DNA from 4 places in the Microbispora sp. H10885 genome. Region 2 is predicted to be linked to each of the others. Evidence: riboswitches for the same ligand, from Rfam matches in the RefSeq annotation. Region 2 holds a riboswitch; each other region holds the start of a gene.

Region 1 (3,335 bases), on a different contig from region 2:
TCGTACGCCTCGTCCGGCAGCCCGGGCACCCACCCCAGCGGCACCGCCGACGGGACGTCTGTGCAGGCCACCGCCACGACGTTCAGCGCGGGCGACGTCTCGCCGGCCGGCCAGCCCGCGGCCGTGCCGTCGCGGCGGGACTCGGTCGCCGCGCCGAGATCGCCGAACACGGTGACGCGGCTCGCGCCGTATCCCCGCTCGGTCAGCAGGGCGGCGACCAGCGCGGGCGTGTCCGCGCCCGCGCTGAGGACGAGGACGCGACGGCCCGGCGCGAGCGCCGCGGTCAGCGCGGCGAGCGGCCGTCCGACCAGGCTGACGGTCTCGACCTCCTCGGCGGCCCAGCCGAGCCGCGCGCAGGCCAGGGTGGCCGACGACACGTGCGGCAGCACCCGCAGCCGGTCCGGCCCGAGCAGCCGGGCGAGCGTCGCGCCGACGCCGAAGAACATGGGGTCGCCGCTGGCGAGCACCGCGACCGCGCGTCCCGCGTGCGCGTCGAGCAGCCCCGGCAGCCCCGCGACCAGCGGCGACGGGTACGGCGCCCGCTCGCAGGCCACCGACGCCGGCAGCAGGGCGAGCTGCCTGGCCGACCCGACCACGACGTCGGCGGCGACCAGTTCGGCGCGCGCCGCGTCGGTGAGACCGGCCCAGCCGTCCGCGCCGATCCCGACGACCGACACGGGCCTCATCGGGGGGGCTTCCTGAGCAGGTAGGTGTCCATGACCCAGCCGTGCGCCTCGCGCGCCTCCGCCCTGAGCCGCCGGATCTCGCCGGCGACCTCGCGCACCGGCCCGGCGACGAGGATCTCGTCCTCGGTCCCGACGTACGCGCCCCAGTAGACGTCGGCGTCGGCGGCCTCCGGCAGGTCCGCGAACGCGCAGCCCGCGTCGAGCATCACCACGATGTCGCCGGCGGCCTCGACGTCTGCGGGCAGGCGGCGGCCGGTCGTGATGTGCAGCGGCCTGGCGACCCTGGTCAGGCTGACGCGGTGCCGCGCGGCCAGCGCCGACACGCTGCTGATCCCCGGGATCACTTCATAGTCGAACGGCTCTCCGCCCCTGGCCAGGACGTCCTCGACGATCGCGATCGTGCTGTCGTACAGGGCGGGGTCGCCCCAGACGAGGAACGCGCCGACGCCGTCCTCCGGCACCTCCTCGGCGATGAGCCGGGCGTAGACATCGGCCCGGCGGGCCCGCCAGTCGGCCACCGCCTCCACGTACGCGCCGCTCGTACGGTCACGCTCCGGGTCGCGCGCCTCGACCGTCCGGTACGGCTCCCGCGCGTGGGCCGCGATCAGCTCGCGCCGCAGCCGCACCAGGCCGTCCTTCACGGCTCCCTTGTCGAGCAGGAAGAACACGTCGGTCTCCGCGATGGCCGCGGCGGCCTGGAAGGTCAGGTGGGCGGGGTCCCCGGCGCCGATGCCGATGATCAGGACTCGCTTCATAGGTCACGAGTATGGACCCCGGCTTGACGTACTTATGCGGACGGTGCACGCTCAAGGCGACAAAAGAAGACAGAGGCGACGGTGCGCAGGAACCTGGTGTGAATCCAGGACGGTCCCGCCACTGTGACCGGGGAGTGTCTCCCGCTCGTCACCACGGCCGCGACGGCTGGAAGGTTCGGGCGACACGATGACCCGGGAGTCAGGACACTGACCCGTTGTCCTCCATCACCGGGGCGAGCGACCCCGTGAGGAGAATCACATGGCTCAGCCGGCCGTCCCCGTCTCCCGGCCCTTGCCGGTCACCATCCCCGTGCGTGAGATCCTGCCCTGGGCGGTCTTCGCCGCCGTGGCCGGGCTCATCCTGCTCTACTTCGTCGGCGCGGAGCAGGGCGCCACCCACCTCATCAGCGGGCACACCGTGCACGAGTTCGTGCACGACGGCCGGCACCTCCTCGGCTTCCCCTGCCACTGAGGCCCGCCCGATGCCCACCATGCGCTCCCTGCTGGTGCGCGGCATGCTCGTCGGCCTCGCCGCCGCGCTGCTCGCGTACGTCGTCGCCTGGTTCGCCGGAGAACCCCAGGTCGCCGCCGCCATCTCCATCGAGGAGGCGAGGGCGGCGGCCGGCGGAGAGGCCGCCGAACCGGAACTCGTCAGCCGGACCGTCCAGGAGACCGCCGGCCTGCTGACCGCCCTGCTCGTCTACGGCGCCGCCCTCGGCGGCTTCTACTCCATCGCGTACGCCTTCGCCCACGGCCGCCTCGGCGCTCTCGGCGCCCGCGCCACGGCGCTCACCGTCGCCGCCGCCGGCTTCGTCGTCGTGTACGTGACCCCCATCCTGAAGTACCCGGCCAATCCCCCGGCCGTCGGCAACCCCGATTCGATCGGCCGCCGGACCACGCTGTACTTCGCGATGATCCTCGTCGCCCTCCTGGCGGCGGCGGTCGCCGCGTACGCGGGCCGTTCCCTGTCGTCCCGCCTGGGCACCTGGAACGCCGCTCTGTCGGGCATCGTCGTCTACGCCGTCCTCGTCGGTGTCGCGTACGCCGTGATGCCCCCGATCGACGAGGTTCCCGACGACTTCTCCGCCGACACGCTGTGGTGGTTCAGAGTGGCGTCGTTCGGCATCCAGTTCGTCCTGTGGGGAGCCATCGGCCTCCTGTTCGGCGGCCTGACCGAACGCTCCCTGCGCCAGGGAACCCCCCGGGAGGCCGGGCTCCGGCCCGCCGCGACGCGCTGAACCGGTCGGGACCACCCGCGGGCCGCCCGCGTGAAGCCGGCGTGTCACAGGTGGAGCGCGTCGGGGGCGTCGTCCTCGACGAGGAAGCCCCCGGACTGGTGGTGCCAGAGCCGGGCGTAGGACCCCTGGGCCTGGAGCAGCTCGCCGTGGGTGCCCTGCTCGACGACGCGTCCCCGGTCGAGCACGACCAGGCGGTCCATGCGGACGACGGTGCTGAGCCGGTGCGCCACCACGAGTGCCGTACGGTCCTGCATCAGGCGCCACAGGGCCTCCTGGATGAGGATCTCGCTCTCGGAGTCCAGGGCACTGGTCGCCTCGTCCAGCAGCAGGACGGGGGCGTCGCGCAGAATGGCGCGCGCGAGCGCGATGCGCTGCCGCTGGCCGCCGGAGAGCTTGACGCCGCGCTCGCCGATCAGGGTGTCGAAGCCGTGCGGCAGAGACTCGACGAACTCCGTGACGTGGGCCGCCCGCGCGGCCCGGAGGATCTCGGCGTCGGTCGCGCCCGGCCGGGCGAACGCGAGGTTCTCCCGTACGGACCGGTGGAACATGGCGGGTTCCTGCGGAACGTAGGCGATGAGGCCCCGCAGGTCGGCCTGCCGCAGCCGGGCGATGTCCTGACCGCCGATCAGGATCCTGCCTCCGTCCACGTCCATGAG
Region 2 (3,335 bases):
TGAGCTCGCCGGGGATCGCGGGGATGTCCTGGATCGAGCCGTCGTGGAGCTTGATCGCGTCGCGGATCGCCCGCGTCCACAGCCCGAGGGCCTGGAGGTCGCGGACGAGATACCGGTTGACCTGGAGGAACTCCCCCGACAGCGTCTCGCGCTTGAAGACGTTGGACACCTGCGGCTCGACGCACTCGTAGCAGCCCGCGATCGAGGCGATCGTGGCCGTCGGCGCGATCGCGACCAGCAGGGAGTTGCGCAGCCCGGTCTCCGCGATCCTCGCGCGCAGCGCCGCCCACTCCTCCGGATGCGCCGGGGCGCACGGGTAGTGGTCGGGGTGCAGGACGCCGCCCGCCGCCCGCGTCTCCTCGTACGCCGGGTGGCGCCCGCGTTCGGCGGCCAGGCCGGCCGAGGTGCCGTACGCCGCGAGCGCGATCTCCTCGGCGATCCGGGTGGACAGCGCCAGCGCCTCCGGCGAGTCGAACGGCAGGCGCAGCGCGAAGAAGACGTCGGCGAGGCCCATGACGCCGAGGCCCACCGGCCGCCACCGCTGGTTGGCCGCCTCCGCCTCGGGGGTCGGGTAGAAGCCGAGGTCGATCGTGCGGTCGAGGAACCGTACGGCGGTGCGGACCGTGGCGCGCAGCCGGCCGAAGTCGACGGCGTCTCCCTCGGGGGTCAGGTGGGCGGCGAGGTTGACCGAGCCGAGGTTGCACACGGCGGTCTCCCCGTCGCTGGTGACCTCCAGGATCTCGGTGCACAGGTTGGACAGGTGGATGACGTTGCGCGGCAGCGCGGTCTGGTTGGAGGCGCGGTTGGCGGCGTCCTTGAAGGTCATCCAGCCGTTGCCGGTCTGGGCGAGGGTGCGCATCATCCGGGCGTAGAGGGTGCGGGCGGGCACCTGCCGGACGTACCGCCCGGAGGCCTCCAGTTCGCGATACCGGGCGTCGAACGCCTCGCCCCACAGGTCGGTCAGCTCGGGGGTCTCCTTGGGGTCGAACAGCGACCACACGCCGTCCGCCTCGACCCGGCGCATGAACTCGTCGGGCACCCAGTTGGCCAGGTTGAGGTTGTGGGTGCGGCGCGACTCCTCGCCCGTGTTGTCGCGAAGCTCCAGGAACTCCTCGATGTCGGCGTGCCAGGTCTCCAGGTAGACGCAGGCGGCTCCCTTGCGCCTGCCTCCCTGGTTCACCGCCGCCACCGACGCGTCGAGCGTGCGCAGCCAGGGGACGATGCCGTTGGACAGGCCGTTGGTGCCCCGGATCAGCGAACCGCGCGAGCGCACCCGGGTCCAGGCGACGCCGATCCCGCCGGAGTACTTCGACAGCCGCGCCACCTGGCCGTACCGCTCGTAGATGCTCTCCAGTTCGTCGCGCGGCGAGTCGAGCAGGAAGCACGACGACAGCTGCGGGCGGCGCGCCCCGGAGTTGAACAGCGTCGGCGAGCTGGGCAGATAGGCGAGCGCGGACATCAGCCGGTACAGCTCGGCCGCCTCGCCGACGCTCGCCGACAGGCCGCAGGCCACGCGCAGCAGGAAGTGCTGCGGGCGTTCGAGCACCCGCCGCGTGACCGGATGCCGCAGCAGGTAGCGGTCGTAGACCGTACGCAGCCCGAAGTACTCGAACCGGTCGTCGGCCGCCGGGTCGATCAGCGCGTCCAGCGCTTCGGCCTCGTCGGCCACGAACGCGGCGACCGCGTCGCCCAGCAGCCCGGCCGTGTGGGCGGCCGCGACCGACTCGGAGAAGGCGCGCACCCCCTGGCCCGCCGTCTCCTCCTCGATCACCCGGGCGAGCAGCCGCGCCGCCCGCCGGGAGTTGTCCGGGTCCGCGACGACCCCCGCCGCCGCCTCCTCGATGGCCCGCCAGACGTCCGCGGTCTCCTCCGCGCCGCGCGGCCCCGTGGCGGGGCGCGCGGGCGCGGAGACCGGGTCGGTGATCGTCATCGGTCGCCCTCTCCTCCTCGTCTCCTGACCCGGCCGGCCGGAGGGGAGGGGACGCCGCGGCGCACGCGTGCGACGGCACGGCCTGCGGGCGGCGGGCCCTCCCTCGGGGCACGGCGCGGGCACGCGCGGTGACTCCGCGCGCGGTCGCGGGCAGGTCTTCGGGCTCGCGGGCGACCGGCGGGACACACGCCCGCCGGACCTACTGGCCGTCGCTTCCCGGTGCGCTCACGCACCAGTGCTCTGTGACGGCGGTCGTTCCCGCTCACCGCTGCGGGGCAGCCCCGGATTCCCACCGGGTTCCCTCTTGCCTCACCGAGGTGAACCAGCGACGCGATGGATCCTACATCTAGTGGGCGATCTCGCAAGCGACCCTACAAGTTGTGTTGGTCACCGGATTCCGAGATCATCGAGAAGCAGGGCCGTACGACGCGCCTCGCCCGTGAGCCACTGCCGGAACTCCTCGCCGGCGAGCCACATCGGCGTCCAGCCGTTGCGCTCGCACAGGCGGAGCCAGGCGGGCGAGTCCGCGACGGCCCGGCACAGGCCGGTCAGCGCGTCGCGCTCGCGGGCCGCCACCCCGAGGGGGGCGAGCAGGCCGGTCCAGTTCGCGTACGCCACCCGCACCCCCGACTCGGTCAGCGTGGGCGCGTCCAGGCCGGGCAGGCGCTCGGGAGCGGAGACGGCGAGCGGGCGCAGCCGTCCGGCCCTGACGTGGGCGGCGACGTCGCCGCGCCCGCCGAAGGCGAGCGCGGTCGTCCCCTCGGCCACCGCCGCGACGGCCCGTGCGGGGCTGTCGAAGGCCTCGTACGCCGCCAGCCGCGGATCGGCCCCGAGGCCCCGGGCGGTCAGGCCGAGCAGCAGGTGGCCGGGCCCGCGGTCGGGCCCGCCCGCCACCTTCACCCGCTCGGGGGTGCGCAGCAGGGCCGCCGCGACCTGCTCGAACGTGCGGTAACCCGAATCGGGGGAGGTCACCAGCACCTGCCACTCCCCCGCCAGCCTGGCCAGCGGCACGGTCCGGGCGGCGAACGGCCCCGCCTCATCGGGCGCGCGCCCGAGCGCGCAGTCGGCCAGCAGGAGGGGGTCGGCGACCATCAGCCGGTCCGGCCGTCCGACGGCGAAGCGTCCGACGGCCGACGCGCCGCCGCCCCCGGCGTCCCGCGTGACCAGCACTCTGCCGGCCCAGCGGCGGGCCTCGATGAGGGACTTCAGGCTCCGGGCGACGCCGTCCCCCCAGCACTCCGGCGGGCCGGGGACGAGGAGGGAGATCTCCCCGCGGTACGGAGGCGCCGGGGTGCCGCATCCGCCCGCCAGGGCCAGGACCCCCAGTGCGAGAACCGTACGGCGTCGCATGCCGGCACCCTCCCCCCGAAGAGCCCCTTATGCGGACAGACTATGAGCAACCACC
Region 3 (3,335 bases), on a different contig from region 2:
CCTTGTCCCTGCGCTGGTAGGCGTCCAGCAGGAGGCTCAGCACGGCCGTCTTGACAGCCGTCATCCGCCTGCGCGCCCCCATCGAGCCGCTGGCGTCGACGACGAACAGCACGAGGTTGCCTTCGCGGCCCTCGCGGACGGGCTCGCGGAGGTCGTCCCGCCTGAGGACCAGGCCGGGACCGCGTCTGCCCCGGAGGACCTGACGGGGGGCGGCCGCCAGGAGGGTGGCGGGGAGATCGATCGCGCGGGGACCGGCGCCGCCGGGGAGCCGCGCGCCGATCGTGCGGCCATGGCGTCCCCGGCCGCTGGACCTCCGGCCCGCCACGCCCTCGCCCACTCCGGCGACCCTGAGGACGGGTACGCGGAACGGGGTCCCCACCGCCGCCACGTCTTCCGGGGCGGAGCCTTGCGCGTTTTCCGACCGAGGGGTGGGGCTGGCCCCGTCACCGGGAGGGGCGTCGGAGGCGGGACCACCACCACCTTCTCCCGAAATTTCGGGAGATGGGGCGGCGGGGCCGCCGGACCGTGAACCATCAGACTGCGAACCATCAGACTGCGAACCATCGGACTGTGAACCATCGGCTGGAGGGCCGCCGGGGCCGTCAGGGCCCTCCGGCCGCCCGGGCCCCTCACGGTCATCCGGGTCGTCGGGGCCGTCGGGCTCGGTCTGGTCCAGCAGGTCGTCGAGAAGCCGTTCGTCCAGGCCGGGCGCGTCGAACGGATCGCGGCGACGGCGGTGCGGCAACGCCAGCCGGGCCGCCACCCGGACGTCCTCCCGGGTCACCACGTCCCGCCCCTGCCAGGCGGCGTGCGCCACAGCGGCATGAGCGGTGACGAGATCGGCCCGCAGACCGTCCACCTCGAAACCCGCGCAGACGGCCGTGATCTGCCGTAGCCGAGCGTCGGGCAGCCGTACCGCCGGAAGGGCGGCCCGGGCCCGCGCGATCCGCCCGGCGAGCGCGGCCTCCTCCGGAGCCCATCGAGCCGCGAACCCCTCGGGATCGGCGTCAAACGCGAACCGCCGCCGGACGACCTCCGCCCGTTCGCCGGGCTCCCGGGTCGCCCGCACCTCGACGGTCAGCCCGAACCGGTCGAGCAACTGCGGGCGGAGCTCCCCTTCCTCCGGATTCATGGTTCCGACGAGCAGGAAGCGCGCGGCATGCCGTACCGAGACGGTCTCGCGCTCCACGTAGCAGACCCCGAGCGCCGCCGCGTCGAGCAGCAGGTCCACCAGATGGTCGTGCAGGAGGTTCACCTCGTCCACGTACAGGACGCCCCGATGGGCCGCCGCGAGCAGCCCGGGTTCGAAGGCCTTGACCCCTTCGGTCAGCGCTCGCTCCAGGTCCAGCGACCCGGCCAGCCGATCCTCCGAGGCTCCCACCGGAAGCTCCACCAGCGACGCCGGCCGCCGGACCCACGCTGCGTCCGGCTCGTGCGGCCCGTCGGGACACCCCGGATCGGGCGCCGCCGGATCACAGTGGAACCGGCACCCCGCCACCACGGCGACCGGGGGCAACTGCGCGGCCAGCGCGCGGACGATGGTGGATTTCGCGGTGCCCTTCTCCCCGCGTACCAGGACGCCGCCGGCCCGGGGCGAGACCGCGTTCAGCACCAGCGCCAGCTTCAGGTCGTCGAGCCCGACGACGGCGCTGAAGGGATAGGCAGGGTTCACGGTGCGGCCTTCCGGTTGACGTACGTGATCCGCCAGCCGCCGTGCCCGGCGGCCAGTCCGGTGTGGGACAACGGCGCGACGTCGAAGGCCGCGGCCCGTGTCGCGGTCAGGCCGAGCGCGTGCGCGAGCGCGGCCCGGATGGGCCCGGCGTCGCAGACGGCGACCACACGGGCGGCGTCCGCGCGGAGCGACTCCATCCACGCGGCCACCCGTTCGCCCATGCCGGCGAGGCTCTCCCCGCCATGGGGGACCGCCCAAGGGTCGGTCAGCCACGCGCCGAGCCCCGCGGGGTCCGCCGCGGCCACCTCCGCGAACGGCCGGCCCGCCCAGGCCCCGTAATCGGCCTCGGCGAGCGCGCCGGCCACGACGGGTTCCCGGCCTGACGCGGCCCGGGCGGTCGCCACGGCGGCGGGCCACGGCGCGGCGAAGACGAGCGCGTCGCCGGGCACGCCCAGCACGGCGGCCTGTGCCGTGGCCTGGGCGAGTCCCGACGGATCGGGATCCTCGGGCATGGGGAAGCAGGCACGCCGGGCACCGGGCGTACCCGCCTGACGGATGAACAGCACGGCTCAGCCGCGCGGCTGGTGCTCGACGGGGCGAAGGTCGCTCACAAGGGCCTCCTCAGGGATGACGCGTCCCGGCAGACGAGGTCACGGTGGCCAAGCGACCTGGCTCCCGGGGTCCATGCCCCGGATACAGTGGCGCGACCGCACCGGCATCTCACCGGATTTCCCTTGGTCACCGCGAAACCTTCCGGACGGTACCCGTTCCGGACAATCAGCGTCAACAATCTCAGGCCGCGCCGGGCGGCAGGACCCGCAGTCCTGAGGGCGGCCCGCCCGCGATGAGCGCGAGCAACGCGGCGGTGTCGACGTTCCGCTCGACGAGGTCCCCGAGCGCGTCCAGCCGTGCCTCTCGCAGCGCCGCGAAGGAGACGCCGGGGCCGGCGTGGAACTCGCGTCCCGCCGCCCGCGCCACCTCACCGAGGAACGCCCGCCGGAACCCGTCGTTCTCCAGCGCTCCGTGCCAGGTGGTGCCCCACACGTTCCCCACCCGGCAGCCGTCGAGGAACTCCTCGCCGGCATCGCGCGTCACGATCCCGTGGTGGATCTCGTACGCCTCCACGGGATGCCCGTACGCCTCACCGCTCGGCCGCCCGAGCGTCTTCTCGGCGGCGAACACGACGTCGGCCGGGAGCAGTCCCAGCCCGGCGACCGTGCCGGCACCCGACTCGACCTGGTCGGTGATGGTACGGGCGAGCATCTGGTAGCCCCCGCAGACGCCGAGCACCGGTCCCGTTCTCCCGGCGACGACATCGGCGATCCCGGTCTCCCGCAACCAGGCGAGGTCGCTCACGGTGGCCCGCGAACCGGGCAGGACCAGCAGGTCGGCCTCCGCGCACTCGGCCGGGGACGTGGCGAACGTGACCACGACCCCCGGCTCGGCGGCCAGCGCGTCCACATCGGTGAAGTTCGAGATCCGCGGATACCGCACGACCGTCACCCGCAGCGCACCACCGGCCGCCGCCGCGCCCCGTGGCCGGGTGTCGAGCGGCCGCGTGTCGAGCGACAGGGAGTCCTCGACGTCCATCCAGAGCCCGTCGAGCCAGGGCAGCACGCCGTAGACGCGACGCCCGGTCAGTCCCTCGATCATGTCCAGCCCG
Region 4 (3,335 bases), on a different contig from region 2:
CCGACCTCCGGGTCGTCCGTGACGTCGGCGACGGCGGCCGGGTCCCAGCCGAGCCGCTCCATGGCGGTGACGAGGGCGCGGGCCTCGGCCTCGACGCGGTCCACGGACGCGGTCGCGGCGCTGCCGTCCTCGGTCAGGCCGAGCGCCTCGCGCAGGCCGGGCAGGGTCTCGCGGCCCGCCCACATCTGGCGGGCGCGCAGCATGGCCAGCACCAGGTTCACCCGGGCCTCACCGGCCGGGGCCGCGCCGAGGACGTGCAGGCCGTCGCGGATCTGCGCGTCCTTGACCTCGCAGAGCCAGCCGTCCACGTGCAGGATGAACTCGTCGAACTCCGCGTCGTGCGGGCGCTCGGACAGGCCGAGGTCGTGGTCGAGGCGGGCGGCCTGGATGAGGGTCCAGATCTGGGCGCGGATCGCGGGCAGCTTCGCCGGGTCCATGGCCGCGATCGTCGCGTGCTCGTCGAGCAGCTGCTCAAGGCGGGCGATGTCGCCGTACGTCTCGGCCCTCGCCATCGGCGGCACCAGGTGGTCCACGAGCACGGCGTGCGCGCGGCGCTTGGCCTGGGTGCCCTCGCCGGGGTCGTTCACCAGGAACGGATAGACCAGCGGCAGGTCGCCGATCGCCGCGTCGGTGCCGCAGGAGGCCGACATGCCCGCCGACTTGCCGGGCAGCCACTCCAGGTTGCCGTGCTTGCCGACGTGGACCATGGCGTGCGCGCCGAATTCGGCCGACAACCACCGGTAGGCCGCCAGGTAGTGGTGGCTCGGCGGCAGGTCAGGGTCGTGGTAGATCGCGATCGGGTTCTCCCCGAAGCCGCGTGGAGGCTGGACCATCACCACGACGTTGCCCGACCGCAGCGCGGCGAGCACGATGTCGCCCTCGTGGACGAACAGCTCGCCGGGCGGCGCGCCCCAGTGGCGTTCCATGTCGGCGCGCAGGCCGGCGGGGAGGGTCTCGTACCAGGCGCGGTAGGCGGCGGCGGGGATGCGCACCGGGTTGGCGGCGAGCTGTTCCTCGGTGAGCCAGTCCTGGTCCTGGCCGCCCGCGGCGATCAGGGCGTGGATCAGCGCGTCGCCGTCCTGCTCGGCCTGGCCCGGGAAGCCGCCGCCGAGGTCGTAGCCCTCCTCGGCCAGCCGGGCCAGCAGCCTGACCGTGCTGGCCGGGGTGTCCAGGCCGACGGCGTTGCCGACCCGGGAGTTCTTCGTCGGGTACGCCGACAGCATCACGACGAGCCTCTTGTCCGCCGGGGGCACGTGGCGCAGCAGCCCGTGGCGTACGGCGATGCCCGCGACCCGCGCCGCGCGTTCGGGGTCGGCGACGTAGACGGTCAGGCCGTCGTCGTCGATCTCCTTGAACGAGAACGGCACCGTGATGATCCGCCCGTCGAACTCGGGGATCGCGACCTGCGAGGCGGCGTCCAGCGGGGACAGCCCGTCGTCGTTGTCCTCCCACTCGGCGCGGCTCGTCGTCAGGCAGAGGCCCTGCAGGATCGGCACGTCGAGTGCGGCGAGCGCGCCGACGTCCCAGGCCGCGTCGTCGCCGCCGGCCGACGCCGTCGCGGGCCGTGCCCCGCCCGCCGCGAGCACGGTCACCACCAGGGCGTCCGCGCCGCCCAGCACGTCGAGCAGATCCGGCTCCGCGGTGCGCAGCGAGGAGCAGAAGACCGGCAGCGCCCGGCCGCCCGCGTCCTCGATCGCGTCGCAGAGGGCGGCGACGAAGCCCGTGTTGCCCGCCATGTGGTGCGCCCGGTAGTAGAGCACCCCGATCACCGGCCCGTCGCCGGGGCGGCCCTCGCGTTCGAGGACCCCCCAGCTCGGTGTGGGCGCCGGGCCCGCGAAGCCGCGCCCGGTCAGCAGGACCGTGTCCGACAGGAACGCGTGCAGCTCGGCCAGGTTGGCGGGCCCTCCGTACGCGAGGTAGGCGTGGGCCTCGGCGCAGACGCCGCCGCTCACCGTGGACAGCTCCATGAGTTCGGCGTCCGGGGCCTGCTCGCCGCCGAGGACGACCACCGGGCACGGCCCCGCGAGGAGCGCGTCCAGCCCGTCCTCCCAGGCACGCCGGCCGCCGAGCAGCCGGACGACCACGAGGCCGGCGCCCTCGACCAGCGCGGGCAGGTCGTCCACGGTCAGCCGCGCCGGGTTGCCCAGCCGGTACGCGGCCCCACTCGCGCGGGCGCTCAACAGGTCGGTGTCCGACGTGGACAACAGGACGACGACGGGCTGCGCGGCGGACGCGTCTGTGCGCACGGCAAGGTCCTCCCTCGGGGTCCTCGCCCCGGGTCGTGGCGGCGCGACGGCAGGAGTCTCCTGGCTCCCGGATCGACGCTCACCCCGGCCTTCCCGTCTTCCGACAGTGGCCGTGTGGTGGGGTTCGCTCCCCGGTCACAGTGGCGGGACCGCGCCGGATTCACACCGGCTTCCTCCGCTTGCCATCGCTCACCGCAGACCCTACGTGACGGAGGTCGTGTCAGAAAACTGGCGTTAGCATCCTGTTCGTGGTCATGGGTGGCTTTTCTGGGCGCGCCGCCCAGGACGCGTGTCCCGGCGCGCTCCAGGTGCACGCGGCGGCGGACGGGGCGCTGGCCCGCGTCCGCGTGCCCGGCGGCGGGCTGGCCGCCGGCGCCCTGCGCGAACTGGCCGCCTGCGCCCGCGAGCTGGGCGCCGGGGTCGTCGAACTGACGTCACGGGCCAACGTGCAGGTGCGCGGGCTGGCCGACCCACCGGCGTTCGCCGCGCGGATGGCCGCCGCCGGACTGCTGCCGTCCGCGACCCACGAGCGCGTGCGCAACATCGTCGCCTCGCCGCTCAGCGGCCGTTCGGCGACGGCCCTCCTGGACGTGCGGCCCCTGGTGGCGGACCTCGACGCGGCCCTGTGCGGCCGCGCCGCCCTGGCTCAGCTGCCCGGCCGGTTCCTGTTCGCGCTCGACGACGGAACGGGTGACGTCCTCGGGCTCGGGGCGGACGTGACCCTCGCCGCGCACCCCGTCTCCCAGCCCGGCGGCGGCCTGACCCTGCTGCTCGCGGGGGAGCCGGTCGGGTCGGTGACCGCCGACGACGCCGTCTCCGTCGCGCTCGCCGCGGCCGAGGAGTTCCAGGAGGTGCGCGGGGACGCCTGGCGGGTGGCCGAACTCCCCGGCGGACCCGCGACGATCGCCGCCCGCCTCCCCGGCCGGCTCCCCCGTCGGCTCGCTGTCCTGCCCCCCGTGCCGGTGACGCCCGCCACTCCGCGCAGGGGCGGCCCGTCCGCGCAGGTGGACGGCCGGGTGGCGCTCGACGTGATCGTCCCCCTCGGCAGGCTGACCGCCGGCCAGGCCGGCCTGCTCGCCGATCTGGCCG

What was found. Region 2 has a riboswitch for cobalamin ahead of HHX37_RS06245 (ribonucleoside-diphosphate reductase subunit alpha). Riboswitches for the same ligand answer to the same signal wherever they lie in the genome.
Region 1: it holds a riboswitch for cobalamin, as region 2 does, so the genes downstream of both, HHX37_RS27600 (CbtB domain-containing protein) here and HHX37_RS06245 (ribonucleoside-diphosphate reductase subunit alpha) in region 2, are expected to answer to the same signal.
Region 3: it holds a riboswitch for cobalamin, as region 2 does, so the genes downstream of both, HHX37_RS27655 (histidine phosphatase family protein) here and HHX37_RS06245 (ribonucleoside-diphosphate reductase subunit alpha) in region 2, are expected to answer to the same signal.
Region 4: it holds a riboswitch for cobalamin, as region 2 does, so the genes downstream of both, cobN (cobaltochelatase subunit CobN) here and HHX37_RS06245 (ribonucleoside-diphosphate reductase subunit alpha) in region 2, are expected to answer to the same signal.

Annotation. Positions count from the first base shown of each region.
Region 1 is NZ_JABBWY010000011.1:98,593-101,927, reverse strand. It holds gene cbiE (precorrin-6y C5,15-methyltransferase (decarboxylating) subunit CbiE) at 1-686, opposite strand, end outside; gene cobF (precorrin-6A synthase (deacetylating)) at 683-1,441, opposite strand; cobalamin riboswitch at 1,466-1,672, shown strand; gene HHX37_RS27600 (CbtB domain-containing protein) at 1,701-1,913, shown strand; gene HHX37_RS27595 (CbtA family protein) at 1,924-2,679, shown strand; gene HHX37_RS27590 (ABC transporter ATP-binding protein) at 2,724-3,335, opposite strand, start outside.
Region 2 is NZ_JABBWY010000002.1:267,524-270,858, forward strand. It holds gene HHX37_RS06245 (ribonucleoside-diphosphate reductase subunit alpha) at 1-1,930, opposite strand, end outside; cobalamin riboswitch at 2,062-2,272, opposite strand; gene HHX37_RS06250 (Bug family tripartite tricarboxylate transporter substrate binding protein) at 2,318-3,280, opposite strand.
Region 3 is NZ_JABBWY010000011.1:113,500-116,834, forward strand. It holds gene HHX37_RS27650 (VWA domain-containing protein) at 1-1,672, opposite strand, end outside; gene HHX37_RS27655 (histidine phosphatase family protein) at 1,669-2,238, opposite strand; adenosylcobalamin (AdoCbl) riboswitch at 2,285-2,432, opposite strand; gene HHX37_RS27660 (cobyric acid synthase) at 2,465-3,335, opposite strand, start outside.
Region 4 is NZ_JABBWY010000011.1:106,518-109,852, reverse strand. It holds gene cobN (cobaltochelatase subunit CobN) at 1-2,246, opposite strand, end outside; cobalamin riboswitch at 2,300-2,422, opposite strand; gene cobG (precorrin-3B synthase) at 2,501-3,335, shown strand, end outside.